DNA from 3 places in the Luteimonas sp. YGD11-2 genome. Region 1 is predicted to be linked to each of the others. Evidence: predicted binding sites of a transcription regulator. Region 1 holds the regulator's gene; each other region holds the start of a gene.
The links. The regulator FliA, encoded in region 1, starts transcription of late flagellar genes. The targets are predictions, from matches to a motif close to TAAAGTTTNNCNNNCNNNGGCCGATAA.
Positions count from the first base shown of each region.

Region 2: the regulator FliA is predicted to act here: its motif matches at 8,615-8,641, upstream of ERL55_RS05795 (GGDEF domain-containing protein).
Region 3: the regulator FliA is predicted to act here: its motif matches at 8,102-8,128, upstream of ERL55_RS06330 (GGDEF domain-containing protein).

Region 1 covers NZ_CP035376.1:1,570,325-1,580,180, reverse strand. The annotation lists gene flhA (flagellar biosynthesis protein FlhA) at 1-99, shown strand, start outside; gene flhF (flagellar biosynthesis protein FlhF) at 137-1,612, shown strand; gene ERL55_RS07170 (P-loop NTPase) at 1,599-2,468, shown strand; gene ERL55_RS07165 (RNA polymerase sigma factor FliA) at 2,465-3,217, shown strand; gene cheY (chemotaxis response regulator CheY) at 3,243-3,635, shown strand; gene ERL55_RS07155 (protein phosphatase CheZ) at 3,644-4,240, shown strand; gene ERL55_RS07150 (chemotaxis protein CheA) at 4,245-6,089, shown strand; gene ERL55_RS07145 (flagellar motor protein) at 6,139-6,879, shown strand; gene motD (flagellar motor protein MotD) at 6,884-7,831, shown strand; gene ERL55_RS07135 (ParA family protein) at 7,831-8,613, shown strand; gene ERL55_RS07130 (chemotaxis protein CheW) at 8,610-9,290, shown strand; gene ERL55_RS07125 (STAS domain-containing protein) at 9,377-9,679, shown strand; gene ERL55_RS07120 (response regulator) at 9,676-9,856, shown strand, end outside.
Region 2 covers NZ_CP035376.1:1,260,619-1,270,474, forward strand. The annotation lists gene bamA (outer membrane protein assembly factor BamA) at 1-1,289, opposite strand, end outside; gene rseP (RIP metalloprotease RseP) at 1,345-2,706, opposite strand; gene dxr (1-deoxy-D-xylulose-5-phosphate reductoisomerase) at 2,740-3,918, opposite strand; gene ERL55_RS05775 (phosphatidate cytidylyltransferase) at 3,956-4,792, opposite strand; gene uppS (polyprenyl diphosphate synthase) at 4,789-5,532, opposite strand; gene frr (ribosome recycling factor) at 5,652-6,209, opposite strand; gene pyrH (UMP kinase) at 6,292-7,011, opposite strand; gene ERL55_RS05795 (GGDEF domain-containing protein) at 7,079-8,587, opposite strand; gene tsf (translation elongation factor Ts) at 8,886-9,764, opposite strand.
Region 3 covers NZ_CP035376.1:1,402,110-1,411,965, reverse strand. The annotation lists gene ERL55_RS06375 (cbb3-type cytochrome c oxidase subunit I) at 1-251, opposite strand, end outside; gene ERL55_RS06370 (c-type cytochrome) at 322-1,164, opposite strand; gene ERL55_RS15240 (hypothetical protein) at 1,176-1,301, opposite strand; gene azu (azurin) at 1,481-2,140, shown strand; gene ERL55_RS06360 (VWA domain-containing protein) at 2,240-2,968, opposite strand; gene ERL55_RS06355 (ABC transporter permease) at 3,202-3,939, opposite strand; gene ERL55_RS06350 (ATP-binding cassette domain-containing protein) at 3,936-4,853, opposite strand; gene ERL55_RS06345 (periplasmic heavy metal sensor) at 5,087-5,629, opposite strand; gene ERL55_RS15035 (hypothetical protein) at 5,678-6,418, opposite strand; gene ERL55_RS06335 (DUF1801 domain-containing protein) at 6,580-6,855, opposite strand; gene ERL55_RS06330 (GGDEF domain-containing protein) at 6,877-8,055, opposite strand; gene ERL55_RS06325 (TerC family protein) at 8,272-9,825, opposite strand.

The DNA.
Region 1 (9,856 bases):
GCGCGCCTGGTCCGCCACAGCGTGCCCGGACTGTCGGTGCTGGCCTACACGGAAGTCCCGGAGGACCGGCGCCTGAAGCTGGTGGGCACGATCAATTGAGCAACGCATCACCCCTTTCGCAACACGGGCAACAACCATGAACATCCGCCGCTTCGTCGCCGCCGACATGCGCACCGCACTGCAGATGGTGCGCGATGCCCATGGACCCGATGCCGTGATCCTCTCCAACCGCCGCACCGACGAGGGCGTGGAGATCGTGGCGGCCAGCAACTACGACGAAGCCTGCCTGCAGCGCGCCCTCGAGGCGCAGCCGCGCGCCGCGGCCGAAGCCCCGGCCCCGCTGGTGGCCGCCCCGGAACGCCCGCTGGCCCCGGCCGAGCGCTGGCTGCGCGACCTCGCCCCGCCCGCCGCGCCGGCAGCGGTTGCCGCCGCACCGGTCGCGCCCGCACCTCTTACCCCACCTGCGCCTGTCTCCATCCCGGTCGCACCGCGCGCGATCGAAGTAGCGACGGAGCCGACCGCGGTGGCCAATGCACTCGACGTCGCCGACGAATTCGACGGCCCCGCCTTCGCCGAACTGCTGGCGCGCACCCGTCCGCCGGTTGCGCCGATGATCGAGCCGCTGCCGGAACCACCGGCTCCGCCGGCCCCGGCGCTCGCCGCGGTGCCCACGCCACCCGCGCCTGCAAGCGACGGCGAACTGGCGCGCATGCGCGACGAACTGGCGCAGATGCGCACGATGATCGAACGCGAGATGGCGCGGCTCACCGACGAGCGCCTGCGCGGCTCGCCGGTGCGCGCGCAGGCGATGGAACTGCTGGAGGACTACGGTTTCGATGCCGGCATCACCCGCGACGTGGTGCTGCAGATTCCCGCCGACACCCCGGCCCACCGCGCGCGCGGGCTGATGCTCGGCCTGATCTCGCGCAGGCTGCCGATCTGCCCGGTCGATCCGCTGCACGAGGCCGGGGTGATCGCCCTGGTCGGCCCGACCGGTGCCGGCAAGACCACCACGATTGCAAAGCTGGCCGCACTCTATGCGTCGCAGTACCAGCCGCGCGACGTCGCCCTGGTGACCACCGACACCGCGCGCGTCGGTGGCCGCGAGCAGCTGCACAGCTACGGCCGCCAGCTCGGCATCGCCGTGCACGAGGCCGACAGCGAGGCCGGCCTGCTGCAGCTGCTGCAGAAGCTGCAGGACTACCGGCTGGTGCTGGTGGACACCGCCGGCCTGAGCCAGCGCGACCGTGCCCTCGCCGGCCAGCTGAACTGGCTGCGCGCCGCGCGCCAGGTGCGCACCCTGCTGGTACTGCCGGCCAACACCCACTTCGCCGACCTCGATGAAGTCGTCCGCCGCTTCGAGCACGCGCGCCCGCAGGGCGTGGTGCTGACCAAGCTCGACGAGACCAGCCGACTCGGCAGCGCGCTGTCGGTGGTGGTCGACCACCAGCTGCCGCTGACCTGGACCACCGACGGCCAGCGCATCCCTGAAGACCTGAGCCGGGCCAATGCGGCCCACCTGGTACTTCGCCTTGAAGATCTCCGCCGCGATGCCGATAAGCCCATGGCATCCGAGCATTCCGCCCCGGAGCACACCCATGCTGTCGCCTGAGACCCTGCCGCCGATGTCCGTCGCCGTTCCGCCCGTGCCCGCCCCCGTGCGCACCCTCGCCGTCACCGGTGGCAAGGGCGGCGTGGGCAAGACCAATGTGTCGGCGAACCTGGCGATCGCGCTGTCGGAGCTCGGCAAGCGCACCCTGCTGCTGGATGCCGACCTCGGCCTGGCGAACGTCGACGTGCTGCTGGGGCTGTCGCCGCGCTACACGCTGGCCGACCTGGTGGCCGGGCGCTGCAGCCTCGACGAGGTGATCCTCGACGGCCCGTCGGGCGTGATGATCGTCCCCGCCGCCTCCGGCCGCCGGCACATGGCGGAACTGCGCCCCGCCGAACATGCCGGGCTGGTCAACGTCTTCAACGACCTGCAGCGCGATCTCGACATGCTGGTGGTGGACACCGCCGCCGGCATCACCGATTCGGTGCTGACCTTCTGCCAGGCCGCGCAGGACACCCTGGTGGTGGTCTGCGACGAGCCGGCGTCGATCACCGATGCGTATGCGCTGATCAAGGTGCTGGCACGCGAGCGCGGCGTCGGCCAGGTGCAGGTGGTGGCCAACATGGTGCGCAGCCCGCAGGAAGGACGCGGCCTGTACGAGAAGCTGTCGCGCGTGTGCGAGCGCTTCATCGGCGACGTGTCGCTGAACTATCTCGGCGCGGTGCCGCAGTGCGAATGGCTGCGGATGTCGGTGCAGCGCCAGCAGGCGGTGGTGCGCGCCTACCCGTCCAGCCCGTCGGCGCGTGCGCTGGCCGAGATCGCCCGCCGCACCGCCCGCTGGCAGGCACCGACCGCGCCGCGCGGGCATGTCGAGTTCTTCGTCGAGCGGATGCTGCGCCAGGGGGTGCCGGCATGAGCATGGCCGCCCGCCACTACCAGGACATCCAGCGCAGCAGCGCGCCGGATCCGATCGTCCAGCATGCCGAACTGGTGCGCCGCATCGCCCATCACCTGGCGGCGCGGCTGCCGGCCAGCGTGGAGATCGACGATCTCGTCCAGGCCGGCATGATCGGCCTGCTCGAAGCCTCGCGCAGCTACGACGCCGACCAGGGCGCCTCGTTCGAGACCTATGCCTCGATCCGCATCCGCGGTTCGATGATCGACGAGATCCGCCGTGGCGACTGGGTGCCGCGTTCCGTGCACCGCCGCGCGCGCGAAGCCGCCGCCGCGATCCGTTCGATCGAGCAGGCCACCGGCCGCGCCGCCGCGGCGCAGGAAGTCGCCGACAAGCTCGGGCTGCCGCTGGCCGACTACATGCGCCTGCTGGAAGACGCCGCGCGCGGCCAGGTGCTGAGCCTGGACTCGCACGTGGAGGACCACGGCGAGGTCGAGCCCGCGCGTCGCGGCGGGCCCACCCCGCAGGAGGCGCTGGTGCGTGGCGAATTCGGCCGCGAGCTTGCCGCCGCGATCGGCCTGCTGCCCGAACGCGAGCAGCTGGTGCTGTCGCTGTACTACCAGCAGGAACTCAACCTCAAGGAGATCGGCGCGGTGCTCGGCGTCAGCGAATCACGCGTGTGCCAGATCCATGGCCAGGCGGTGGTGCGGCTGCGCGGGCGGCTGACCGCGTTCGAACTCGCCGATACCGGCATCGGCGACGACGACTGATGCCATCGTTTTACTGGAGCCCCCTTTGAACAAGAACATGCGCGTGCTGATCGTCGATGACTTCTCGACGATGCGGCGGATCATCAAGAACCTGCTGACCGACCTCGGCTTCAACAACACCGTCGAGGCCGAGGACGGCCACAGCGCGCTGGCCGTGCTGCGGCAGGACGCGGTGGAACTGGTGATCACCGACTGGAACATGCCCGGCATGACCGGCATCGAGCTGCTGCGCGAGATCCGCGCCGATGCCAAGTTCCGCACCCTGCCGGTGCTGATGGTGACCGCCGAGGCCAAGCGCGAACAGATCATCGAGGCCGCGCAGAACGGCGTGAACGGCTACATCATCAAGCCGTTCACCGCGCAGACCCTGGAAGAGAAGCTCAACAAGGTGTTCGAACGCCTCGGGGGCGGCGCTTGAACGCGGCGGTGGCGGACGACGTCCCGGTCGCGCGCCTGCTGCAGGATGCACTCGACGCGCTGGAGCGCGGCGACGAGGACGCCTGGCGCCGCCACGTCGATGCGATCGCCGCATCGCGCGCGCATACGCTGGTCAGCGGCCTCGGCCGGCTGGCGCGCGAGCTCGAACAGGCGCTCGATGCCCTGCCCCCGGCACCGTCGGGCGGCAACCTCGACGACGCCTGCGCCCGCCTCGACCACGTGGTGGCGATGACCGAGGAGGCCACCCATCGCACCCTCGACCTGATCGACGACAGCCGTGCGCTGGTCGCCCGCCTCAAGGACGGCCCGCTCGACGACAGCCAGGCCGGTACCGTCGAGGCGCTGCGCGACAACCTGCGCGAGATGGCGCTGGCACAGAGCCACCAGGACCTCGGCGGGCAGATCATCCGCCGCGTCGCATCGATCGTGCGTGGCGTGCACGAGGGTTTCGGCGAACTCGGCCTGCCGCCGAAGGACGAGCCGGCGTGCCCGAACCGTGGCCACGGCCCGGCGGTCGGGGGGCTGGATCGCGGCACCGTGGGCCAGAGCGACGCCGACGACCTGCTGTCGAACCTCGGGCTCTGACACCGTGAACGCCTCGCCGGAAATCGCCGCCGACTTCGTGATCGAGGCACGCGAGCTGCTCGACGACCTCGGCGGGCAGCTGGTGGCGCTGGAGCAGACGCCCGGCGACCGCGAACAGTTGAACGCGGTCTTCCGCGCGTTCCACACGCTCAAGGGCGGCGCCGGCTTTCTCGGCGTGACCCCGCTGGTGGAGCTCTGCCACGCGGCCGAGGAAACCCTGGGCGCTGCACGCAGCGGCCAGGCGACGCTGGAGGCGCGGCATTTCGATGCCGCGCAGCAGTCATTGGACTGGCTGCAGGCGATGGTGGACGCGATCGACTCCGGCAGCGAGGTGCCGCGCGCGCCCGCCGCGGTCGTCAACGGCTTCTCGCTTGCGCCGCCGGCCACGACCGCCACGCCCGCCGCCGCCGCCGCCAATGGCGACATGATCGGCGACGACGAATTCGAGGCACTGCTCGACCAGCTGCACGGCAACGCGGCGCCGGGCCCGGTCGGTGCAGCCGGAAACGGCGGGGCGATCAGCGACGACGAATTCGAGGCGCTGCTCGACCAGTTGCACGGGTCGGCCCCGCCCGGAGCTGCCGCAGCCCAGGTGACTCCGCCGGCCGCCCCGCGCACGCCGACGCCCGCACCTGCGCCGCCTGCCGCCGCCGCGCCGAAGCCGGCAGCCCCGCAGGCCGCCAATGGAGCGGCCACTGCCGAGCGCGAACACACCGTACGCGTGGACACCCGCCGCCTGGACGCCATCGTCGATCTCGTCGGCGAGCTGGTACTGGCGCGCAACCGCCTCAAGACCCTGCGCGCGCGGCTGCGCGACGAGGAGCTCGACCGTGCCGTGAGCACGCTCGACAACGCCACCGCGCGCCTGCAGGGCGCGGTGATGCACACCCGCATGCAGCCGGTGGGCAAGGTGTTCGCGCGCTTCCCCAAGCTCGCGCGTGACGTCGCGCGCGCACTCGACAAGGAAGTGGACCTCGAGCTCGTCGGCGCCGAGACCGAGCTCGACCGCAACCTGGTCGAGGCGCTGGCGGATCCGCTGGTGCACCTGGTGCGCAACGCCATCGACCACGGCATCGAAGCACCGGCCCTGCGCGAGGCCACCGGCAAGCCGCGCGCCGGCAAGGTGAGGCTGATCGCCCAGCAGCAGGGCGACTATGTCGGCATCGAGGTGCAGGACGACGGTGCCGGCATCGACCCCGAGCGCCTGCGCACCAAGGCGCGCGAGAAGGGTCTGATCGATGCCGAGACCGCGGCGCGGCTGAGCGTGGAGGAATGCCTGCACCTGGTGTTCATGCCCGGCTTCTCGACGCGCAGCGAGGTCAGCGACATTTCCGGCCGTGGCGTCGGCATGGACGTGGTGCAGTCGCGCATCCGCGAGCTCAGCGGGCAGATCCAGGTGCACTCCGAACTCGGGCGCGGCAGCCGGTTCTCGCTGCGCGTGCCGCTGACGCTGGCGATCCTGCCGACGCTGCTGGTGCAGGCGGCCGGCGATGCCTATGCCTTGCCGTTGGCGCGGGTGCAGGAAGTGCTGCATGCACCCACCCATGCGGTGAACTGGTTCGACGGCCGCGCCGCGCTCGACCGCCGCTCGCACACGCTGCCGCTGCTGGACCTGCGGCACTGGCTGCGGCAACCGGCACCGGAGACGCCGCTGCTCACCATCGTGGTCCTGCAGCGCGGCGACGCCCGCTTCGGCCTGGTGGTCGACGAGGTGCGCGGCCGCGAGGAGGTGGTGATCAAGCCGCTGCCACGCGCCCTGCGTGGCCTGCCCGGCTACGCCGGCGCCACCCTGATCGGCGACGGCCGCCTGGCGCTGATCCTCGACGTGGACGCGTTGCGCACGGTCTGATCGGCACCGCGCAACTCAAGTCGCGCGCACCTTCGCCGATATCGCCACCATGGATATCTTCAGTCTCGTCGGGCTCGTCCTCGCGATCGTCGCGCTGATCGGCGGCAGCGTCCTCAAGGGCGCCGGGCTTGCCGGCCTGTGGTCGCCCGCGGCGTTCGTGATCGTGATCATCGGCACCGTCGCCGCCATCCTGCTGCACGCACCGCGCCCGGTGCTCACCCGCGCCATGAAGATCTCGCGCTGGGTGATCAAGCCGCCGGTGGCCGACCGCCAGGCGCTGATCGCGCAGCTGCTGGAGTGGAGCAACGTCGCCCGCCGCCAGGGCCTGCTCGGGCTGGAAAGCCACGTCGAGGCGCAGACCGATCCGTTCCTGCGCAAGGGCCTGCAGATGCTGGTCGACGGCCTCGAGCCCGAGGCGATCCGCCACATGCTCGAGATCGAGCTCGGTGGCGAGGAACACCACGACCTCGCCGCCGCGAAGATCTACGAGAGCATGGGTATCTATGCGCCCACCCTGGGCATCGTCGGCGCCGTGCTCGGCCTGATGGCGGTGATGCAGAACCTCGCCGACCCCAGCAAGCTCGGCCAGGGCATCGCCGCCGCCTTCACCGCGACCATCTACGGCATCGCCTCGGCGAACCTGCTGTTCCTGCCGATGGCGGCCAAGCTCAAGAGCGTGGTCGGCCGCCGCAGCGGCGAGCGCGAACTGGTGATCGAAGGCCTGATCGCGATTGCCCAGGGCGAGAACCCGCGCAATATCGAAGCGCGGCTTGCCGGCTTCCTGCACTGACGCCATGGCACGCCGCAAGCACCACGAGGAGCACACCAATCACGAGGCGTGGGCAATCCCCTACGCCGACCTGATGACGCTGCTGCTCGCCTTCTTCGTGGTCATGTACGCGATCTCCTCGCTCAACGAAGGCAAGTACCGGGTGATGTCGCAGTCGCTGGCCAATGCCTTCAACGGCACCCCGCGCACCATCGACCCGGTGCAGATCGGCGAAAGCGATCGCCGCGAGTCCGACTTCGGCCGCCCCACGCCGATTCCCAGCGGTGCGCGCCGCGGCCCGCAGGCGGTGTCCCCGGTACTGGATTCGCCCCTGCAGCCGATGCTGGAATCGAAGCTGCGCAGCGATCGCACCGGTGAAGGCCTGGATGCGGCGGCGCTGGAAGCCTCGCGCAGGCAGCTGTCGCGCATCGCCCTGCAGCTGGAGGACGCGCTGTCGGAGATGGTGCGCGCACGCATGATCACCATCCACCGCACCGACCTGTGGCTGGAGGTGGAGATCAACAGCGACATCCTGTTCCCGACCGGTTCGGCGTCGCTGGATCCAGCCGCCCAGGGCCTGATGACGAAACTTGCCGCGCTGCTGCGCGATGCACCGAACCCGATCCGCGTCGAGGGCTATACCGACGACCGGCCGATCCGCACGCTGCAGTTCCCGTCCAACTGGGAGCTGTCGGCCGCGCGCGCGGCCAGCGTCGTGCACCTGTTCGTGCGCGAGCAGCTGGCCCCGGAGCGGCTGGTGATGGTCGGCTACGGCGAACACCGCCCGAAGGCCGACAACGCCACCGATGCCGGCCGCAATGCCAACCGCCGCGTGGTGCTGATGGTGCTGGCCGCACCCGATGCGGCCGGCGCGCGTGCGGTCGACCACCCACAGCCGGCCGGTTCCAACCAGGCCGCAGTGGCCAGTGCCCCACCCCGTGCGGCCACGATGACGATGCGAGGAGACAGCTGATGCGCGTGTGGGCGATCGCCAACCAGAAAGGAGGCGTGGGCAAGACCACCACGTCGCTCGCGCTCGGCCGCAGCCTGGTGCTGCGCGGGCTCAGCGTATTGCTGGTCGACCTCGACCCGCATGCCTCGCTGACCCGTGCCTTCGGCATCCCCAGCGACCCGCAGCCCGCGGGCGTGGTGGACCTGTTCGGCGCCCCGCCGGCCACCCTGGCCGGGGTGATGCGCCCGGCTCCCGTCGAAGGCCTGGATTTCGTCTGCGCGCAGACCGCGCTGGCCACCCTGGAGCGGCGCAGCGCCAACCAGCCGGGCCTGGGCCTGGCGCTGTCGCAGGCGATCACCCGCCACACCGGCGGGCACGACGTGGTGCTGCTCGACTGCCCGCCCACGCTCGGCCTGCTGATGGTCAACGCGCTGGCCGCGGCCGACCGGCTGATCGTGCCGACCCAGTGCGAACCGCTGGCGCTGCACGGCCTGGCCGGCATGGTGCGCACCGGCGCGATGGTGGAACGCTCGCGCCAGCGGCCGCTGCCGGTGTCGGTGCTGCCGACCCTGTTCGACCGCCGTACCCGCGCCGGCCGCGACACCCTCGCCCAGCTGCAGCAGGAATACCGCGCACTGGCCTGGGACGAGGCGATCCCGGTCGACACCCAGCTCGCCAACGCCGACGCGCTGGCACAGCAGGTCTTCCATGGCGAGCCGGGCGGCCGCGCGATGACCGCCTATGCCCGCGCACTCGACTGGCTGCTGGCCAGCGAGCAGCAGCAGCTGGAGCGCGCGGCATGAACGCGCTGCGCGAGGTGGACGACTACGTGGACCTGCTGCTGGGTACCGGCACCCCGGTACTGGCCGCGGTCGCCAGCGAGCCTCCCGCTCCCACTGCCGCGACGCCCACGATCGCCGAAGCGTCGCCTGCGGCCCCGGTTCCTTCGCCTGCTGCTGTCGCTTCTCCGTCGACACGCACGGACACGACGGCGCCTGCGGAGGCAGCCGCCCACGGCGAGCGCCGCCGCCGGCGTGGCGAGCGCACCGCACGCTGGCTGCGGCTGCGTTGCGGCGGCCAGGCCTACGCGCTGGAACTGCTGAAGATCCGCGAGGTGGTGCGGCCGATGCCGCTGCTCTCGCTGCGCGGCGCGGTGCCCAGCGTCGCCGGGGTGATGAACCTGCGCGGCCAGGTGGTGCCGGTGATCGACCTCGGCGTACAGCTCGGCGAAAGCCCGGCGCCGGATTCCGCCGGCACCCGCATCATCGTGCTGGAGGAACGCGGCGAGGTGCTCGGGCTGCGCGTGTGCGGGGTCGAGGACGTGGTGATCATCAATGACGCGCAGATCGAGGATGCCCACGCCTCGCGGCTGGCACCGGTCGGCGACCGCCGTATCCACGGCATCGCCCGCATCGGCCGCGACGTCATGCTGCTGCTCGATGCCACCCGCCTGATGGACATGCCGCTGCGGCCGCAATGAGCGACGTCACGGCGCTAAAGATCGCCGCGATCCGGCCGTTACCGCTGCGAACCGTCCGCAACCCCGGGGGCTGATCTTTGGACACGGTGACCTTGCAATCCGACCTCGGCATCGAGAGCAGTGCCGGGCTCAAGGACATGCTCGCCGCACACGTGGCCGTCGATGCGCCCATCGTGGTCGACGGTGCCGGCGTGCAACGCGTGCACACCGCCAGCCTGCAGGTGCTTGCGGCCTGGTGGCAGGCACGCACGCTGCACGCCCGCGAAACGCGCTGGGCCGATATCGGCGAGCCGTTGCGTGCAGCCGCCCGGACCCTCAGCCTGGAGCCCGCACTCGCGATCGCGGACGCCCCGGCACACCCCACTTCCCCCATGGAGAGAACCCCATGAGCGCCCGTATCCTCGTCGTCGACGATTCCGCCTCGATGCGCCAGATGGTCTCGTTCGCCCTCACCTCGGCCGGCTATGCCGTGGAGGAGGCCGAAGACGGCCAGGTCGCGCTGGGCCGCGCCCGCGGCGCGCGCTTCAACGCCGTGATCACCGACGTCAACATGCCCAACATGGACG
Region 2 (9,856 bases), 310 kb from region 1:
TGGTCGTCGCTGCCCGGGACCGGCTGGGTCTCGACGTTGACGCTGCCCGACTCGAAGAAGCCCAGGCGCTGCAGGCGCACCTTCGAGCGATCGACCGCGGCCTGCGAATACCAGCTGCCTTCGAACTGGCGCATCTCGCGGCGCAGCACCTCGTCGGAGGTGCGGGTGTTGCCCTTGAACACCACCCGGCGCACGTTGACGCGCGGGCCCGGCACCACCTGCATGTTGATGGCCACGGTGCGGTCGTCACGGTTGACGTCCGGGATCGGGTTCACCTGCGCGAACGCGTAGCCGATGTTGGACAGCGTGGCCACGATCGCGTCGGAGCTCAGTTCCAGCAGCGCGCGCGAGAACGTCTGGCCCTCGCGCACGAACACACGCTCCTCGATCTGCTCCCTGGGCAGGATCGTGTCGCCGGTGACCTCGACCCCCGAAATCGTGTAGATCTCGCCCTCGGTCAGGCCCGCGGTGAGGTACATGTCGCGGCGGTCTGGGCTGATCGCGACCTGCGTGCTGTCGATCGAGAAATCGACGTAGCCGCGGTCGAGATAGAAATTGTTGAGCTTCTCGAGGTCGCCGGAGAGCTTCTCGCGCGAGTACTGGTCGTCGCGGCGGTACCAGCTCAGCCAGTTGCTCTCGGACGACTCCCAGCTGTCGGTGATCGTCTCCTGGTCGTAGGTTTCGTTGCCGACCAGGTTGATGTGGCGGATCTTCGCCGCCTTGCCCTCGTCGACCGCGATCGTCACGTCGACGCGGTTGCGGTCGAGCTGCGAGACGGTCGGGGTGATGGTGACGTTGTACTTGCCGCGGTTGTTGTACTGGCGGGTCAGTTCCTGGGTGACGCGGTCGAGCGCGAGGCGGTCGAAGGTGTCGCCTTCCGACAGGCCGATGTCGGCCAGGCCGCGCTGCAGGTCCTCGGTCTTGATGTCCTTGTTGCCGGTCAGCGTGAGCCGGTTGATCGCCGGGCGCTCGGTCACGGCAACCACCAGGATGTCGCCCTGGCGGCCGACCTGCACGTCCTCGAAGAAGCCGGTGCGATACAGCGCGCGCACCGCCTCGCCGACGCGGACCTGGTCGATGGTGTCGCCACGCTCGATCGGCAGGTAGGTGAACACCGTGCCCGCGCCGATGCGCTGCAGGCCGTCGATGCGGATGTCGGAGACGGTGAACGCGCCGCTGGCCGCCGGTTGCGCGGCAGGTGCCTCCGGCATGGTCTGGGCCCAGGCGGGGGCGGTAAGGGCCGCGGACAGGGCAAGTGCAAGCAGGCGGCGGCTGGGAATTCGCGTCATCTAAAACGTCCGTTGGGGAAGCGCCCGCGGTGGTCGCGGGGCGGGATTCGTGCGGTCAGCGTTGCACCAGTTGCAGGATGTCGTTGTAGAACGCCAGCCCCATGAGGCCGGCCAGCAGCACCAGGCCGACCGATTGGCCGGCCGCCATCGCACGTTCGCTGACCGGGCTGCCTTTGACCAACTCGATAAGGTAATACAACAGGTGTCCGCCATCCAGCAGCGGGATCGGCAGCAGGTTGATGACCGCGAGGCTCAGCGAGAGCAGCGCGAGGATGGTCAGGTACCAGGCAACGCCCTGCTGCGCATAGGTATTCGTGGCCCGGGCGATGGTGATCGGGCCGGCCACGGTGTTCTCGACGGCAATGCGGCCGGTGAACGCGCGGCCGATCATCCCGACCAGTTGCCCGGTCAGATGCGCGGTTTCACGCAGCGCCGCCGGCACCGCCGCGAGCGGCCCATAGCGTTGCAGTGCGTCCTTGGCTGGCAGTTCCGTCCGTGCGGATTCGATGCCCAGCGCCCAGAAGTCACCGCGCGCGTCGTCGTGGATACGTCGCGGGGTGACCTCCAGCGCCATCCGCTCGCCGTTGCGCTCCACCTCGATCATCGCCGCGCCGCCGCGCTCGCCCAGCGCCTGCACCAGCGGGCCGATCTGGTCGAAGGTGGCCACCGGGTTGCCGTCGAGCGCGGTGACACGGTCGTCCTCGGCCAGCACGCCCCAGGCGGGCGAGTCCGGATGGACCCGGCCGATCACCGGCGATGCCAGCAGGTGTCGTGGCAGCACGCCGACGGCGGGCAGCAGCGCGCGGTCGTCGAGTTCCGGTGCCAGCTTCGACAGCGGTAGGGTGCGTTCGGCTGGGTTGCCATCGGCATCCACCACCGCCAGGCGTACGTCGGCGCGGTCGAGCGCCGCCGGCAGCAGCGCCATCTGCACTTCGTTCCAGGTCGGCGTCGCGCGCTCCCCGACCGCTTCGATACGGTCGCCGCGGGCCAGCCCGGCCTCGGCGGCCACGCCCTGCACATGGCCGACCACCGGAGCGTAATCCGGCCGGCCGACCACGAACATCGCCCACAGCAGCGCCACGCACAGCAACAGGTTGGCGGCAGGCCCGGCGGCGACGATCGCCATGCGCTGGCCAACCGACTTGCGGTTGAACGCCTGCGACACCTCGTCCGCAGCCACCGGTGCCTCGCGCTCGTCGAGCATCTTCACGTAGCCGCCGAGCGGGATCGCGGCGATCGCGTACTCGGTGCCGTCGCGGCCGCGGCGCATCCACAGCGGGCGGCCGAAGCCGACCGAGAAACGCAGCACCCTGACCCCGTTGCGGCGTGCCACCCAGTAGTGGCCGAACTCGTGGAACGTGACCAGCAGGCCCAGGCTCACGATGAGCCACCAGACCGAACCGAGGAAGTCGCTCATTGACGCGGGCTCATGGGGCGGGGCTCATGTCGTTCATGCGCAGGCATGACGGGGCAGGGCCAGGGTGGCGTGGTGGCGCGCCTGCGCGTCCGCCTCGCGTGCGGCCTCCAGCGAGGCGATCTCGACCGGGGGCAACGCCGCGAGCGCGGATTCGACGATGGCGGGAATGCTCAGGAAACCGATGCGGCCCTGAAGGAAGGCTGAAACCGCCACCTCGTTGGCGGCGTTGAGCACCGCCGGTGCCGAGCCGCCGGCATCCAGCGCCTCGCGCGCCAGGCGCAGGCAGGCGAAGGTGTCCATGTCGGGCGCCTCGAAGTCCAGCCGGCCGTGGGCGATGAGGTCGAGCGCGGGCACGCCGGACGGGATGCGTTCGGGCCATGCGAAGCCGACCGCGAGCGCGGTGCGCATGTCGGGCAGGCCCAGCTGGGCGATCGTGGAGCCGTCGGTGTATTCCACCAGCGCGTGCACCAGGCTCTGCGGATGCACGACCACGCCGATGCGTCCGTTGCCGAGCCCGAACAGGTGGTGGGCCTCGATCACCTCGAGACCCTTGTTCATCAGCGTCGCCGAATCGACCGAGATCTTGGGGCCCATCGACCACTTCGGATGCGCCACCGCCTGTGCCGGGGTGATCGATGCAAGCGAAGCGCGGTCGCGGCCACGGAACGGCCCGCCCGACGCGGTCAGCACCAGGCGCTGGACGCCGGCACCGACCCGGCCATCGGGCAGGCACTGGAACAGCGCGTTGTGTTCGCTGTCGATCGGCAGGATGCAGGCGCCCGACTCGCGTGCCGTGGCCATCACCAGGTCACCGGCCATCACCAGCGATTCCTTGTTGGCCAGCAGCAGCCGCTTGCCGGCGCGTGCCGCGGCCAGCGTCGAATCGAGCCCGGCGGCGCCGACGATCGCCGCGACCACACTGTCACAGGCGTCACCGGCCGCCAGCGCGCAGAGCGCCTCGTCGCCGGCGTGTGCCTCCGTCGCGAGCCCGGCCACGCGCAGGCCGTCGCGCAGCGCGCCGTAGAGGGCGGGCTCGCCGATGACCGCATGCGCCGGCTGGTGCTGCACGCACAGCGCGACCAGCGCGTCGACGTTGCGGCCGGCGGCCAGCACACTGGCCGACAGGTGCTGCGGATGGCGGGCGATGACGTCGAGCGCGGACCCGCCGATGGAGCCGGTTGCGCCGAGGACCGCGACGCGCTGCGGCTTCATCGCGTCGCCGTACGCGTGGACGGGGTGCTGCGCACGCTCAGAACCCCAGCCAGATCTGGCCGATGGCGAACACCGGCAGCGCGGCGATGACGCCATCGACGCGGTCGAGCAGGCCGCCGTGGCCGGGGATCAGGTTGCCGGAATCCTTCATGCCGACCTGGCGTTTGAGCAGGCTCTCGAACAGGTCGCCGACCACCGAGAACAGCACCGCGATCAACGCCACCAGCACCACCGCCCACAGCTGCGTGGCCGGCGTGCCCAGCAGCAGGGCGCCGGCCAGCGCCACGACCAGGCCGGCGAGCAGGCCACCCAGCAGCCCTTCCACGGTCTTGTTGGGGCTGATGCGCGGTGCCAGCTTGCGCCGCCCGAACTTCCTGCCGGCGAAGTAGGCGCCGGAATCGGCGGCCCAGACGATCATCAGTGCCACCAGCAACCAGCCGGCGCCTGCCGGCTCGCCGGCGTGGATCAGCCCGAGCGCGGCCCAGGCGGGAATGATCGCGGCGGTGCCGGCGGCGAGCTTGAGGATGCGCGCGCTGCCGGAGCCGGCGGTGCCGAATTCGAAACGGCGCAGCCAGGCCATCGCCACCAGCCACCAGCCGATGCCGGCCACGCACAGCAGCTTCAGCAGTACCAGCGACCTGCCGGGGTCGTTGGCCGATGCCCAGACCACCGCGACCATCAGCAGCAGGTTGGCCAGCAGCAGCACGCCACGCGCCGTGGTGTCCTCCACTTCGGCCAGCCGGTACCACTCCCACAGTGCGCCCAGGAACAGCACCGCGGCGAGCGCGGCCATCCAGGGGGTGGGAAGCAGCAGGACCGCGGCGATCGCCAGGGGCGCCATCACCAGTGCGGCGAGCACGCGGGTTCGGGTCATGCGTCTGGGGTATCCGTGTCGTGTGGGGCGGTGGGTGCGACCTGGGCGCTGGTGAGCCCGAAGCGCCGCTCGCGGGCGGCGTAGTCGGCCAACGCACGGTCGAGCACGGCCGCATCGAGGTCGGGCCACAGGGTATCGGTGAACCACAGTTCGGTATAGGCCAGCTGCCACAGCAGGAAGTTGCTGATGCGCAGGTCGCCGCCGGTGCGGATGAAGAGATCCGGCGGCGGCAGTTCGGCCAGCGCGACACGCGTGCCCAGCAGCTGCTCGTCGATGTCCTCGGGGCGCAGCCGGCCGGCGGCGACGTCGTGCGCCAGCGCGCGCGCGGCCGCGGCGATGTCCTGGCGGCCGCCATAGCTCACCGCGATGTTGAGCGCGAGACGCGAATGGCGCCCCGTGCGCGCTTCGGCCGTGGCCATGCGCGCCTGCAGCGGCGGCGCGAAACGGCTGCGTTCGCCGATGAAGCGGATGCGGATGCCGCGGCGGTCGAGCTCGTCGATCTCGCGGTCGAGCGCACCCATGAACAGCTTCATCAGCGCGCCGACTTCGTCCTCGGGCCGCCCCCAGTTCTCGCTGGAGAACGCGAACAGGGTGAGCGCGCCGATGCCACGTTCGACGCACCAGTCGATGCAGAGGTTGACCGCGCGCGCGCCGGCGCGGTGGCCGATCGCACGGGGGCGTCGGCGCCGCGCGGCCCAGCGGCCGTTGCCGTCCATGATGATCGCCAGGTGCCGTGGCACCGCGTCGACATCCCTGGCGCCGGCGACGGCCGGATCACGTGGATCCGGACGCGCGGGCGGGGGCCGGGCGTCAGCCGGCGCTGGTGTGTGTCCGATCACAACCCGCGACTGACCGGTCCTCAGACCGCCATCAGCTCCTGTTCCTTGGCCTTGACCACTTCGTCGACGTCCTTGATCGCCTTGTCGGTGAGCTTCTGGATCTCGTCTTCGCTGCGGCGCTCGTCGTCCTCGGAGATCAGCTTCTCCTTGAGGAGTTCCTTGACCTGCTGGTTGGCATCGCGGCGGATGTTGCGGATCGCGACCTTCGCGTCCTCACCCTCGCTGTGCACGACCTTGGACAGCTCGCGGCGACGCTCCTCGGTCAGGGCCGGCAGGTTCAGGCGGATGGTGGTGCCGGCGGTGTTGGGCGTCAGCCCGAGATCGGAGGCGAGGATCGCCTTCTCGACCGCGGCGACCATCGGCTTTTCCCACGGAGTGATCGTGAGCGAGCGTGCATCGCTCACCGACACGCTGGCGACCTGCGACAGCGGCATGTCGGAGCCGTAGTAGTTGACCTTCAGGTGCTCGACCAGCGCGGTCGAGGCACGGCCGGTACGGACCTTGACCAGCGTGTGGCGAAGCGCCTCGACGCTCTTGGCCATGCGGGTCTGGGTGTCTTTCTTGATATCGTCGAGCATCGCCGGCTCCAGCTGCGGTCGGGAACCGCGGGATTATACGTGCACCACGCGGCGCGACGCTGCCCGACGGGCTGGCGTGCGATCAGCGGCCGGTGACCAGGGTGCCGATCGCCTCGCCGCGCAGGATGCGCAGCAGCACGCCCGGCTGGCCCATGTCGAACACCCGCATCGGCAGGCTGCTGTCGCGGGCGAGCGCGAACGCCGCGGTATCCATGACCTCCAGGCCGCGCGAGATCACCTCGTCGTAGCTGAGCTGCTCGAAGCGCACCGCGTCGGCGTGCTTCTTGGGGTCCTTGTCGTAGACGCCATCGACCTTGGTCGCCTTGAGCAGCAGGTCGGCGCCGATCTCGATCGCGCGCAGCGCGGCGCCGGAATCGGTGGTGAAGAACGGGCTGCCGACACCGGCGGCGAAGATCACCAGGCGGCCCTTCTCGAGATGGCGGATCGCGCGGCGGCGGATGTAGTCCTCGCAGACGTCGTTGATCTTGATCGCGCTCATCACCCGCGCCTTGGCGCCGAGCTTCTCCAGCGCGTCCTGCATCGCCAGCGCGTTGATCACGGTGGCGAGCATGCCCATCTGGTCACCGGTGACGCGGTCCATGCCGCTGGCGGCCAGCCCGGCACCGCGGAAGATGTTGCCGCCGCCGATGACCAGCGCCACTTCCGCGCCGGCGTGCTGGGCCTCGATCACCTCGCGGGCGAGGCGGCCGATGACCTTGGGGTCGATGCCGTAATCCTCGTCGCCCATCAGGGCCTCGCCGGACAGTTTGAGCAGGACGCGGCGATAGGCGAGTGTGGACATGCGGGCCTCGGGGATGGGTAAACCGCCGGGATTCTAGCCGATCGCCCGCTCGCCGCGCCGTCGCGCGCTATGCACGATCCGGCGGGTACGCCGCGCGCGGCTGCATCGCCACCTGGTTGCGGCCCTCGCGCTTGGCGCCGTACAGCGCTTCGTCGGCGGCAGCGAGCATGGCGTGCGCATCAATGAAACGCGCGTCCTCGCCATGGGTCGCGAGGCCCGCGGAAAAGGTGATGTGGATGGGCGTGCCGTCCATCGTGGCCAGCGGCATCCCGGCGATGTCGGCGAGGATGCGTTCGAGGATCTGCCTGCCGCGTTCGGCGCCACAGCGGCGCAGCACCACCAGGAACTCCTCGCCGCCATAGCGCGCGAGCAGGTCGCTGGCGCGCAGCATCCGCGTCAGCGTCTGGCTGAACTCGCGCAGCACGGTGTCGCCGACGAGGTGCCCGTAGCGGTCGTTGACCAGCTTGAAGTCGTCGAGGTCGATGAAGGCGATCGACAGCGGCTCGCGGCGGCGCTCGGCCTCCTCGAACGCCTGCTGCAGGACATCCTCGAGCTGGCGGCGGTTGTATGCGCCGGTCAGCGGGTCGCGCCGCACCAGGTCGTCGAGCTCGCGGGTGCGCGCCTTCAGGCGTGTCGCCTCGCGCACCGCCTCCTGCAGGTCCTCGCGCTCGAGCAGGTGGCGGATCATCGCCAGTTCGCGGCCCTGCTGTTCGATCTCGCGCGCCTGTTCCTCGCGCTGGATGCGGATGTCGAACAGGGCCGACATCTCCGGCGCCAGCGCCGAGAGCCGGTCCACCAGCGTCTCGATGTCCAGCGGCTCCAGTTCCAGCGCCGTGGCCACCTGGCCGAGCTGCTGGCCGGCATGTTCGTCGTCCGGTCGCACCCACACATCGGCAAGCAAGCCGGCGGCCACCACGCAGCCCAGGGTGCGGTCGCCGGTCTCGACGGTCTCGCTGCCGCGGATCATCCGCTGCAGGTATGCCGACAGCCCCCAGCGGCCCGCAAGCCAGGCGCCGACTTCGGTGTGGTCACCGCCGAGATGGTCGCGTTCGACCTCCAGTCGCTCGCGGCCCTGCAGCGGCACCTGCGGCAGCTCCGCGTAACGCTCCGGCATGGCGTGCAGCAGGGCGAGGATGCCGATGTCCTGCAGCAGCGCGCCGAGCATCAGTTCTTCCGGACGCTCGAGCTGCAGGCGCTCGGCCAGCAGGCGCGCAGCCATCGCCGCGAGGGCGCTGCGCTGCCACACGCGTTCGTGCATGCCGGCCAGTGCATGGTCGGGCTGCAGCGTACGTGCGACCACGAACCCCAGCGCCAGGCTGAGCGCGGCGTTGAGCCCGAGCAGCGCGAGCGCCTGCGAGAGGGTGTCGACGCGCCGGCGGTGTGCGCTCGCGTACAGCGGCGAATTGGCGATGCGCAACAGCCGCGCGCTCAGTGCGGGATCCATCGCGATGGCATCGGCGGCCACGGCGAGGTCGGTTGCCGGATCCTCCGCCAGTTCGATCATGCGCAGCGCAACGCCCGGAAGCGTGGGCAGCGTCCGGCAGTGCGAGAGCAGGGAAACCAGTTCGGGGTGCATGGCGGCGATCGGTATGCGTCGACGGCCTTATCGGCGCGCGCCGGCGAACCTTTAGCGCGCAGGTGATGGGCGTCACGCCAGTGGACGGCGGTTGTTCATGCAGACGGGTGCGTGCCAGGGCCAACGCAGGCCTGCCATATCCTGCGGGCGTCCCTTGAGAAGACGCGCCTGTGGTGCCACGGAGTCCGGGCACACGGCGGAAGCTTGCAACCCCCGACTTCTGCCATGGCCAGGTGCGGACAAAAGAAAAAGCCGCGGAGGTCCGCGGCTTTTCCGGTACAGCGCGAAGCGTGACGCGTCAGGCCAGGCCGGCCTGCTTCATCACTTCGGCGGCGTAGTCCTCAACCACCTTCTCGATGCCTTCGCCCACGGCCAGGCGCTGGAAGCCGACGACTTCGGCGCCGGCGGCCTTGAGCACCTGCTCGACGGTCTTGTCGGTGTCGAGCACGTACGGCTGGCCCGCCAGGGTCACCTCGTTGACGATCTTGGCGATCTTGCCGCTGATGATCTTCTCGAGGATCTCGGCCGGCTTGGCCTTGTCCTTCTCGGACATCTTCGCCAGCTCGATTTCCTTTTCCTTGGCGACGAAGTCGGCCGGCACGTCGGCGGCGTTGTTGTACGGCGGGTTCATCGCGGCCACGTGCATCGCCAGGCCGCGGGCGAGGTCGGCGTCACCGCCCTTGACCTCGACCAGCACGCCGATGCGGCCACCGTGCACGTAGGCGGCGATGTTGTTGCCGCTGTCCACGCGCGCCATGCGGCGCACCTGCACGTTCTCGCCGACCTTGGCGATCAGCGCGGCGCGGGCTTCCTCGACGGTCTCGCCGGAGGCGAGCTTCGCGGCCTTGAGCGACTCGACATCGGTGCCGTCGATTGCCAGCGCGGCAGCGGCCACGGCATCGGTGAAGGCGAGGAAGTTCTCGTCCTTGGCCACGAAATCGGTCTCGGAGTTGACCTCGACCAGCACGGCACGGCCATCCGCCTGGGCGGTGGCCACGCGGCCTTCCGCGGCAACGCGGCTGGCCTTCTTGTCGGCCTTGGCCAGGCCGGACTTGCGCAGCGCCTCGGCGGCTGCGTCGACGTCGCCATTGGCTTCGGTGAGTGCCTTCTTGCACTCCATCATGCCGGCGCCGGTGCGCTCGCGCAGTTCCTTGACCAGGCTTGCGGTGATTTCCATCGGATACCTCGAGATAGCGGAATGGGGTCGCGGGACGGAACAGCCGTCCCGGTACGGCGCGGCCCGGAGGCCGCGTCGCGGGCCGCCGCGGG
Region 3 (9,856 bases), 170 kb from region 1:
GTACTGTGCAGCTCGGTGCGCGACTCCTCCGGCACCAGCCAGTAGGTGGCACCCATGAAGCCGGTCAGCACCCACACGATCAGCAGGTTGGTGTGGATGGTCTTGGTGACGTCGAACGGCAGGATGTAGAGCAGCGGGTCGGGGCCGAGATACTTGGTGGCCGACAGCAGCCCGAACACGATCTGCAGCCCGAACAGCACCATGGCCACCGCGAAGTACCACCAGGCCACCGATTGCGACTTGTAACGCATGGACGATCTCCCCGTTCGGCGCAGCGCGCCGGCGTGCTTTGGCTGAGCGTGCTTTCTGCTGAGCGTTGTCTTACTTGAGCGTTCCGAGGAAGGCCACGAGCTGCTCGACCTGCTCGTCGGTCAGGCTTTCCGTATAGGTGGTAGGCATGAACGACACGCCCTCAGCCGAGAACATCGCACCCGGCACCAGGTGCGCGCTGGGTGCCACGATCGATTCGCGGATGTAGCCCTCCACGTCGGTGGCGGTGCCGGTGTATTCCGGCGAGGCCAGCGTGAGTGCCGCGCGTTCCGCCATGCCCGCCATCGACGGGCCGGCCAGGGTCACGCCGGGCTGCAGCGAGTGGCAGGCGGTGCATACCGGCTGGACCGTGCGGAACAGGTGCTCGCCGAGTGCACGCGGGTCGTTGCCCGCCGCTACCGGTCGCACGTCCTGCGAGGTGGCTGCACCCTGTCCGGCGCCCTGCGCGGCCACGTTCATGGTGCCGCCGGCCACCAGGATCGGCCGCGGCGGCCAGCCCTGGTTGTCGACCTTGGATACCCAGTCGAGGAACTTGATGAGGTTGGCGATCTCCTCCTCGCTCAGGTTCTGCGTCGGCATCAGGCGCCGATGGCGCTGCTCGTCGTAGAACTGCGAGGGGTCGCGCATATAGGCCGTCAGATAGGCCTCGCCGCGGTGCTGCGCGATCTTGGTCAGGTCTGGCGCGTAATAGGCGCCTTCGCCGAACAGCGTGTGGCAGTTGATGCAGTTGTACTTGTGCCAGACATCCTTGCCGTGGGTGATCTCGGGCGTGATGTCGGCGGCGTTGGTCAGCTCGTCGAACCGCGTGTGGCTGTGCAGCGTAAGGCCGATGAACGCCAGCGCGGCAATGCCGGTGGCGACGATGGCGAAGATGCGCGATTGCCGTTTGTTCATGGGATGGGTCCTCAGACAGCGATCGCGGGCCAGTAGGAAATCGCCGTGTAACCGGCGTAGATCACCGCCACCGCCATCAGCAGCAACACCACGATCCCGAGCCAGCGCACGGGTGAAATCAGCTTGCTCGCCTTCATTCGACTGCTCCCCGGATGGGTCGAGAGGATTCGCGAGTGGCCGACTCTGACATTCAGCGGGCTTTCATGCAACGCCGGATGTCTTTTTCCTCGGCCGGGACCAGACTTTTCCGGCCGTCTTCACCCGATGCTATCGGCCGCTCGCCATCATGGGCGCGTCATTGACGAAGGAGAACGCGATGCATCTCAAGCTGACCACCCTCAGCCTCACCTGCGCGTTGGCGCTTGCCGCCTGCGGCGGCGACAACAACGGCCAGCAGGACAGGACCGCTGCGACCACGCCCGCCCCCGCCACCGCACCCGCAACGGATACCGGCACCGACGCCAACACCGGCCTCGAGCGCGGCGACGGCATGGGCACCGGCACGGGCATGAGCACCAGTCAGGACCCGGCCGCAACCGCCGGCGCCGACACCGCATCGCCGGCCAGCAACAAGCCGGAGGCCACCGTCTCCAACTGCGCCACCACCATCCAGGGTGACGACGCCATGCAGTTCAGCGTCGGCTCGATCACCGTGCCGTCCTCGTGCAGCGAGTTCACCATCAACCTCGAGCACACCGGCCAGCTGCCGGTGGCCGCGATGGGCCACAACGTCGTGATCTCGCAGGCCTCCGACCGCCAGGGCATCGCCACCGACGGTATGGCCGCGGGCCTCGACGGCGGCTATGTGCCGGAAGGCGACGACCGCGTGATCGCCGCAACCGAACTGATCGGCGGCGGCCAGACCACCTCGGTCACCTTCCCGGTCAGCGCCCTGCAGGGCGGCGGCCCGTACGAGTTCTTCTGCAGCTTCCCCGGCCACTGGGCGGTGATGCGCGGCTCGATCCAGGTCGGCTGAGCACTGCAATCGAAGGGCGGCCCGGCATCACGCCGGGCCGCCCTTTTCGCTGTCGATCAGCTGTCGCCGGTGCACCGCACCTGGACACGCGCTCGACCCTCAGAACGGCAGCCAGTTGCCTGCGTTGGTCTGGTCGATGTATTCGCCGCCGTTCTCCTGCGCCAGACGCTGGAGGAACGCGATGTCCTTGTCATCGCCGAAGCCGATGGTGTAGATCGCCACGCGGCGGTTGCTGTTGAGCGCCGCAACCCTCGACAGGATGGCGGCATTGCCCGCATCGGTGGGCTGCCCGTCGGTCAGCAGAAAGATGGCGGTGGCTTCGGGATACAGGAATCCGCGCTCGAGTGCCCCCAGCATCGGGGTGCCGCCGCTGGCGGCGACCTGGTTGATGCGCACCATGTCGATGTTCTGCTGGGCGGGTGCTGCTGGAACCATCTGGTCATGCCAGGTGTCGACCTGGCCGCCGAACGTCACCACGGCATAGCGGCTCGGGGGCTCCAACCCGCGCACGGCTGGAATGAGCGCGCGCTTGGCCGCCCCCATCTTGCTGCCCTCGCTGCGGATCTGGTTGCCGAGGAAGTTGCCGACCACGCCGCCCATCTTCCGCTGCACGGTGTCGGCCGAGCGGTTCAGCACCTGGGCCTGGACGGCCGCGCTCGCGACGCCTTCGTCCTTGCCCTCCATGCTGCCGGAGCGGTCGAGCAGGAACACGACGTTCTGGTTGGCCGTCCTGACGCCGTAATAGTTGTCGGATTTCTGCACGGCGTAGCAGCCGGACAGGAGCGTGGTGACGACGGCTGCAATCACGACACGGAACGCATGTTTCATTCTGAAGTCACTCCATGGACACGTTGGAAAGTGGTTCGCGTGGGGCTCCACACGCGTGCACAACAGCGCTGACGACGCGCCGAAAGCCGCCATCGCCATGCAGACCCGCGTGTTCCCCGGGGTGGATTGTGCCCCGTGACCGGCGTGGCGGCCATCCTCGCGGACAAGCGCGGTGTATGCGCCTGCGCTATCGAGCACGGCAGTGCGCAAACCCGCCGTCCACTGGCAAGTGGTTACACGATCTCCTGTCGCCGCAGCAGCTGCAGGCTCGCCACCAACAGCACTACGCCCAGCACCGGGGCGATCAGCACTGCGAGGACCTGTGTCTCCACGGCCGTCGCGTTAGTGGATACCAGCGGATAGGCCCAGGGCAGCCATGGCCAGTGCTGCGAGTTGCCCACCTGCAGCCCGATGAAGGTCGCGATCACCGCCACCGACAATGGCAGCACGATCGAGCGGTGATGCCAGGCGAGGCCGTGCTGGATCACCAGCACAGGCAGCGCCGCGACCGGCGCGGCCCACAGCAGTCGCGACGAGTGCAGGTCGAACGCGCCGGCGAGTTCATAGCCGAACAGCCCCAATGCCGCCACGCCGACCGCGGTAGCGGCGAGCAGCACGAAGTGCGCGCACAGCATCAACCCGGCGGCAGCCAGCGTCTTTGCGAGGTAGAGCTCCTCGATGCGGACCGGCAGGCTGAGCATCAACCGCCACGTGTGGTTGCGGTGCTCGCTGCCATTGATGAGGCTGGTGGCCAAGGCGATGTACAGCGGCAACATGAAGGCTGTCCACATCGCCGAGACCGCCACCCACAGCTGCGACATGCGCGCGCCTGTCATGTCCTCGACCGGCGTCTGGTGCAGCGTCACCACGAAGACCAGCGCCACCACCGCCAGCGGACAGGCCAGTGTCATCCCCAGCACCAGCGAGCGGCGCATCTTCAGCATTTCCACGACCAGCAGCTGCCCGATCATCGCGCGTCACCGTCGCCGAACGCGGTGCGCAGAAACCATTGCTCGAGGCTGGGCTTGCGGTGCACCGACTCGAACAGCGTCACGCCGGCATCCACGAGCAGCTGATGCAGCCGCCCGGCCGCTTCGCGCGTGACAAGCGCAATGGTGACGCGCCCCGCCCCATCCACCTCGGCGGCATGACCGCTGGCCTGCAGCAGGCTGGCGGCCCGGTCGGGCGCATCGACGTCGAGCGACAGCACGCTCGGCAGCGCCTGCATCAGTTCACGCACCGAGGCCTGCAGCCGGGTCGATCCATCGCGCAGCACCGCGAAATGCGTGGCGGTCTTCTCCACCTCGTCGAGCAGGTGGCTTGCGAAGAAGATCGTGCAGTCCGCGCGTTCCGGCAGCGCGCAGAGCAGCTGGCGGACGTCCTGCATGCCGTCGGGGTCGAGCCCGTTGGTGGGTTCGTCGAGCAGCAGCAGCCGCGGCCTGCCGACCAGCGCGAAGGCGAGTGCCAGCCGCTGCTTCATGCCGAGCGAGTAATGCTCGATGCGGCGCCGCCGGTCGCAACGCAGCCCCACCAGTTCGAGCACGCGCGAGGCTTCGGTACCGGGCAACCGCTTGAGGCGCGTGGCGATCGACAGGAACTCGGGCGCGGTGAGGTTCGGATAAAGGCTCGGGGCCTCGATCAGGCAGCCCATCCCGGCAAGCGCCTGCCGCCGCTCGCGCCGGATGTCGCGGCCCAGCACCTGCACGCTGCCCGCGTCGGCGGCAGCGAGCCCGGCGATCACACGTATGGTCGTCGACTTGCCATGGCCGTTGTTGCCGAGGAACGCGAATACGCTGCGCTCGGGCACCTGCAGATCGAGCTGACGTAACACGGCGTGCCCGCCAAAGGATTTGTCGACCGCACGCAGCTCGATCGCAACACTCATCGCAGGGCATCCATGACCGGGAGAAGAAACCGCAGGTTACAACCGCGGTCGCCGTACTGGCAGGTGGCCGGGTGTCGCTGACACATCGCCCGGGAATCCAGGCGCGTTCCACGCATGACGGCACGTCACGCCGCGTCCCGGATGCGACCTTCCGCCTTGTCCGGCTTACCAAGCTGCAGGCCCAACGCCACGGCACCAGGCAACAAGGCGATCACCGTACCCGGCGCGCTCGCTCAATGCCCATGGCCGTGCCCATGCGCGCCATGCCCATCGCCGCCGTAGCCACGCAGCTGCACGTAGCGCTCCACCTGTTCCGGTGTCAGCACCTCGCGCTGTTCGATATGGGCGTTGAGATGCACGCCGCGCAGCTGCGCCTGCAGCTGGCCGATGGCTTCCAGTGCGGCCGCCACGTTGTCCGTATCCGCAGCGCCGGACTGGAAGAGCACGTCGAGTTCCGACTCCGCCGCCACGAGCTGTGCGCCCAGCGCCCTGGCGCGTGCTTCCACACGGGCACGGATCGCGCGGGTGGATTCAAGCTGCGCATCGGTGAGCGCCAGCGGCTGTGCCAGCTCGAGCACGTGCATCGGACCCGGATAGCGGTTGAGTTCGGCGGCCTTCGCATAGCCCAGGCCGCGCCCGGCCAGCAGGCCGGCGACCTGCTCCGCGTCGAGCGCCTTGATCGGCCGTGTCTGCTGGCCGGCATAGGAATGTTGCGGCTCCGCTGCGGTGGAGGCAGCGGACGCCAGGAGGAGGAACAGCAGGGTCGTGGTTTTCATCGCGCCATCGTAATGGCGTCCGACGTGCAGGTGATGCGCGCGTCCGCCTCAGGGCCCGCACTGCCACCAGCCGGTCCAGCTGCGCTGCGCGCCGTCGGCGCGGTGGTAGGTGAGTGTTGCGGGCTGCGCGGGCGACTCAGCGCCACCGCTCGCCGCGCCGGTGACCTCGATATCGACCGTCTTGCCGGCACCGGAGAAACGCGCGCCGCGCAACATGCCATCGAAGCCGCCGGGCGCCGCCACCGGCTCCACGTAGTCGCCGACTTTCACCACGCCACGCGCAGGCTCCTTCGAAGCGACGTTGCCCATCGCCAGCAGCAGAGGTGGCTTCCCTGCCTCGACAGAGAAGCTGCAGCCGAGTTCGCCCGCAAGCGCGGCGGCCTCGATCTCCTGCCTGGACAGCGGCCCAAGCTCGATGGCCGAGCCATCTCCGCCACGGGTGGCATCGCCGTCGGTTGCAAGCGGCGCCAACCGGTGCCCGGCGTCGCTGCAGACCGTCAACCGGTCATCGCCCTCGGCTGCACCGACCGCCTGCACGCGCATGCCAACCGCCAGCGCTTCCACGTCGACGGGCATGGCCTGGCAGAGGTTCCAGCGCGCCGGCAGCTGCACCGCCATGCGGCCGCGGCCATCGACATCGACCTCCACCACCGCATGGCCGTCATACATCCACGGCCGGGTGTCGATGGAGGCGACGCGGCCTTCGACGGCGACGTCGCCAACGGGTGCGGGCGACGTTTCGTGAGGCGCGGCGCAGGAGGTGGCGGCCAGCGCGATGGCCATGGACATCGACAGGGGCAGGACAGCGTGGTGTACGCGGATGCGCATCGGCGGCTCGACGTGGGAGATGGACGCCGAGCTTATGCGGCGGGCGTCGACGCGGCGGCAATGCCGCTGCCAGGCGCTGCAGTGGCGCCCAACAGCGGCGGCACGTCGAAGCAGCCACCACCTCAAAGCTGCGCAATCCACTGGCGCAGGATCCGCATCACCGCGGCCTCATGGGTCGCAAGCGCCTCGGCCGACGCCAGCATCAGCACGCAGCGGTCGCTGGCCTGCCACCTGAGCAGGCCGGCCGGGTCATCGATCGCGAACGCGCGGGTGTCGCTCCTGGCCTTCGCGCCGGTGTGCAGCACCAGCTGGATGCCCCTGGGCGGGTGCAGGCGGAAGGTGGCGAAGTGGTCGCCGACGCGGAAGCTGGGCGCGTTCCACTTCACCTTTTCAGTGATGCGCGGATCCAGCGCCAGCTCTCACTGCCGCCCCTGCTCCGCCCCGGCCACCCGTGCCCGGTCGCGGCCTTCGCGCTTGGCGGTGTAGAGCGCGGCATCGGCCTCGGCGACCGCGCGCGCGAACACGCCGCCGGCGGGCCATGCCGACACGCCGATGCTGATCGTGACCGGCAGTCGCTCCTCGCCGAAGGCGAATGGTGTTGCGCCCACCGCCGTACGCATGCGCTCGGCGGTGGCGCCCGCCTCGTCGAGGTTGGCCGCGTCCAGCAGCACCAGGAATTCCTCGCCGCCCCAGCGTGCCAGCGGCGTGCCCTCGCGCAGCGTGCCGCGCAGGCGCCCCGAGACCGCGCGCAGAACGTCGTCGCCGCGCTCGTGGCCGTGGGTGTCGTTGATCGGCTTGAAGTGGTCGACGTCCAGCAGCAGCACCGCCGGCAGGCGTTCGCGTTCGAGCACGTCGGCATGCCACGCCGTAGCGCGCTCGTTGAGGGCACGGCGCGTCAGCAGGCCGGTGAGTTCGTCGGTGCTGGCCTGCTGGCGCAGGCGCCGGTCCAGGCGCGCATTGGCGAGGTTGAGCACGTGTGCGCCCACCAGCAGCGGCACCAGCGCATAGATCACGCCATAGGCGGCCAGGAACGGCGGCTCGACATAGAGCAGGTGGCGGTGCTCGGGCCCGTCATGGCGGACCGCGGCGTACAGAGCGAAGACCCAGGTGCCGGCATAGAACAGCAGCGTGACCGCCATCGCCGCCTCGGCCGCATTGCGCGGCGCCACCAGTGCCCGGCGCACGGCCAAGACGATGCCCAGCGAAACCGCCAGGCAGACGAGGTGGAATACGAGCGCGAAGCTACGCGCCCCCGCGGCCCAGGCCAGCAGTAGCACGACGCACAGCGCGGCGATCTCGGCCATCCGCCGCGGCAGGCCCACCGCGGGTGCACCCACCAGCTCGCGCAATGCGCGGTAGATCACCAGCGTTGCCACCAGTGCCGCCATCGCGAGGGTGAGGATCGGCCACCGCGCGGCGCGATCGATCACGCCGCTCAGCACCATGCCCACGCCCAGCAGCGCGAACCCCAGCGCGCAGCGCGACAGCACGCCGCGATGCAGGCGGTCGCCCTGCACAGCGACCAGCATCATCAGCGCAGCCGCCCATGCACCGACACCGCCGATGACGTAGGCAAAGAGCATGTCGACTGACTGCATGGCCCGGAACCCGTGGTGCGCGCGCGGAAGGCGCGGCATTGGCAGGGTATCGGCCGCAACCCCGGAAGCTTGACCCGTGGCCGCGGGCAGCGGCTGGCAGCCCCCGCGCACGTGCCGCACACCACAACGGAAAAGGCGGCCCGCAGGCCGCCCTTCCGTGTTGCGTACTGCCGCTGCGCCGCTCCCGTCAGGCGGGCGGTGCAGCCCGGCCGCGTGTCACGTCGCCGCCTGCGGCTCCTGGCGTGCCAACAGGGCCTTGCCGACGCGGCGGCGTTCCAGCGACTCGACCTGGATCGTCCAGCCGGCGACATCGACGGTGTCGCCCTGCATCGGCAGGCGGCCGAGGATGTGCAGGAACAGCCCGGACAGGGTGACGTAGGTGGAGTCGCGCGGCAGCGCGATGCCGGTGGCGCGTTGCAGGTCCTCCATCGACATCGAGGCGTCCACCAGCCAGGTGCCATCGGCACGGCGCTCGGCGCCGTATTCCGCATCGCGGGTGTCGGCGAGATCGCCGGCGATCGCCGCCAGCAGGTCGTTGGCCGTCACCAGGCCGGTCACGCCACCGTATTCGTCCACCACCACCGCCAGCGGGATCGGGTGCTCGCGGATGCGCTCCAGCGCGGTGAGCGCCGAGGTGCCCTCGGGCAGGATCAGCGGCTCGCGCAGGTAGTCGGCCAGGGCCAGCGGCTTGCCGGCCAGCAGCCCGGCCAGCACGTCGCGGCTCTGCACCACGCCCTGCAGGTTGTCGAGCTCGCCATCGCTCACCAGCAGGCGGGTGTGCGGCGATGCCATCAGCCGCTGGGTGGCGTGCTCGCCGCCGCGCGCGGCATCGATCCATTCCAGGTCGGTGCGCACCGTCATCACGCTGGCCACCGAGCGCTCGGCCAGCGTCAGCACGCTGCGGATCATGTCGTGCTCGGCCGGCGCCAGCCGCTCCTCGATGGAACCGTGGCCATTGCCCGTGCTCTCGGTGGCGGCCTCCTGGTCCCCGGTGCGCGCACCCAGCATGCGGGTCAGCGCCTCGGCCGTGCGCTGGCGGAACGGCAGCGCCAGGTCCTTCTTCTCGCGCTTGAAGCGCGAGAACTGGTTGAAGCCCTCGATCAGGATCGAGAACACGATGGCCGCGTACAGGTAGCCCTTCGGGATCTTGAAGCCCAGGCCTTCGGCGACCAGGCTGAAACCGATCATCAGCAGGAACGCCAGACACAGCACCACCACCGTAGGATGGCGGTTGACGAACGCCGTCAGCGGCTTGCTCGCCAGCAGCATCACCGCCATCGCGATGGTGACCGCGGCGTACATCACGCCCAGGTTGTCGACCATGCCGACCGCGGTGATCACCGAGTCCAGCGAGAACACCGCATCGAGGATGACGATCTGGGTGACCACCACGCCGAAGGCCGCGTAGGCCTTGTTGCCGGTGTTGACGTGGCTGGTGCCCTCGAGCCGCTCGTGCAGCTCCATCGTGGCCTTGAACAGCAGGAACAGGCCGCCACCCAGCAGGATCAGGTCACGGCCGGAGAAGGGGTGGTCGAAGATCGAGAACAGCGGCGCGGTCAGCCGCATGATCCAGGACAGCGCCGCCAGCAGCACCAGGCGCATGAGCAGCGCGAGGGAGAGGCCGATGATGCGGGCCTTGTCGCGCTGATGCGGCGGCAGCTTGTCCGCCAGGATCGCGATGAAGACCAGGTTGTCGATGCCCAGGATGATCTCGAGGATCACCAGGGTCGCGAGACCCATCCAGATGGTCGGGTCGGAAAGCCATTCCATATAAAAGGCTGGTAGCGGAGGGAGGCCGATC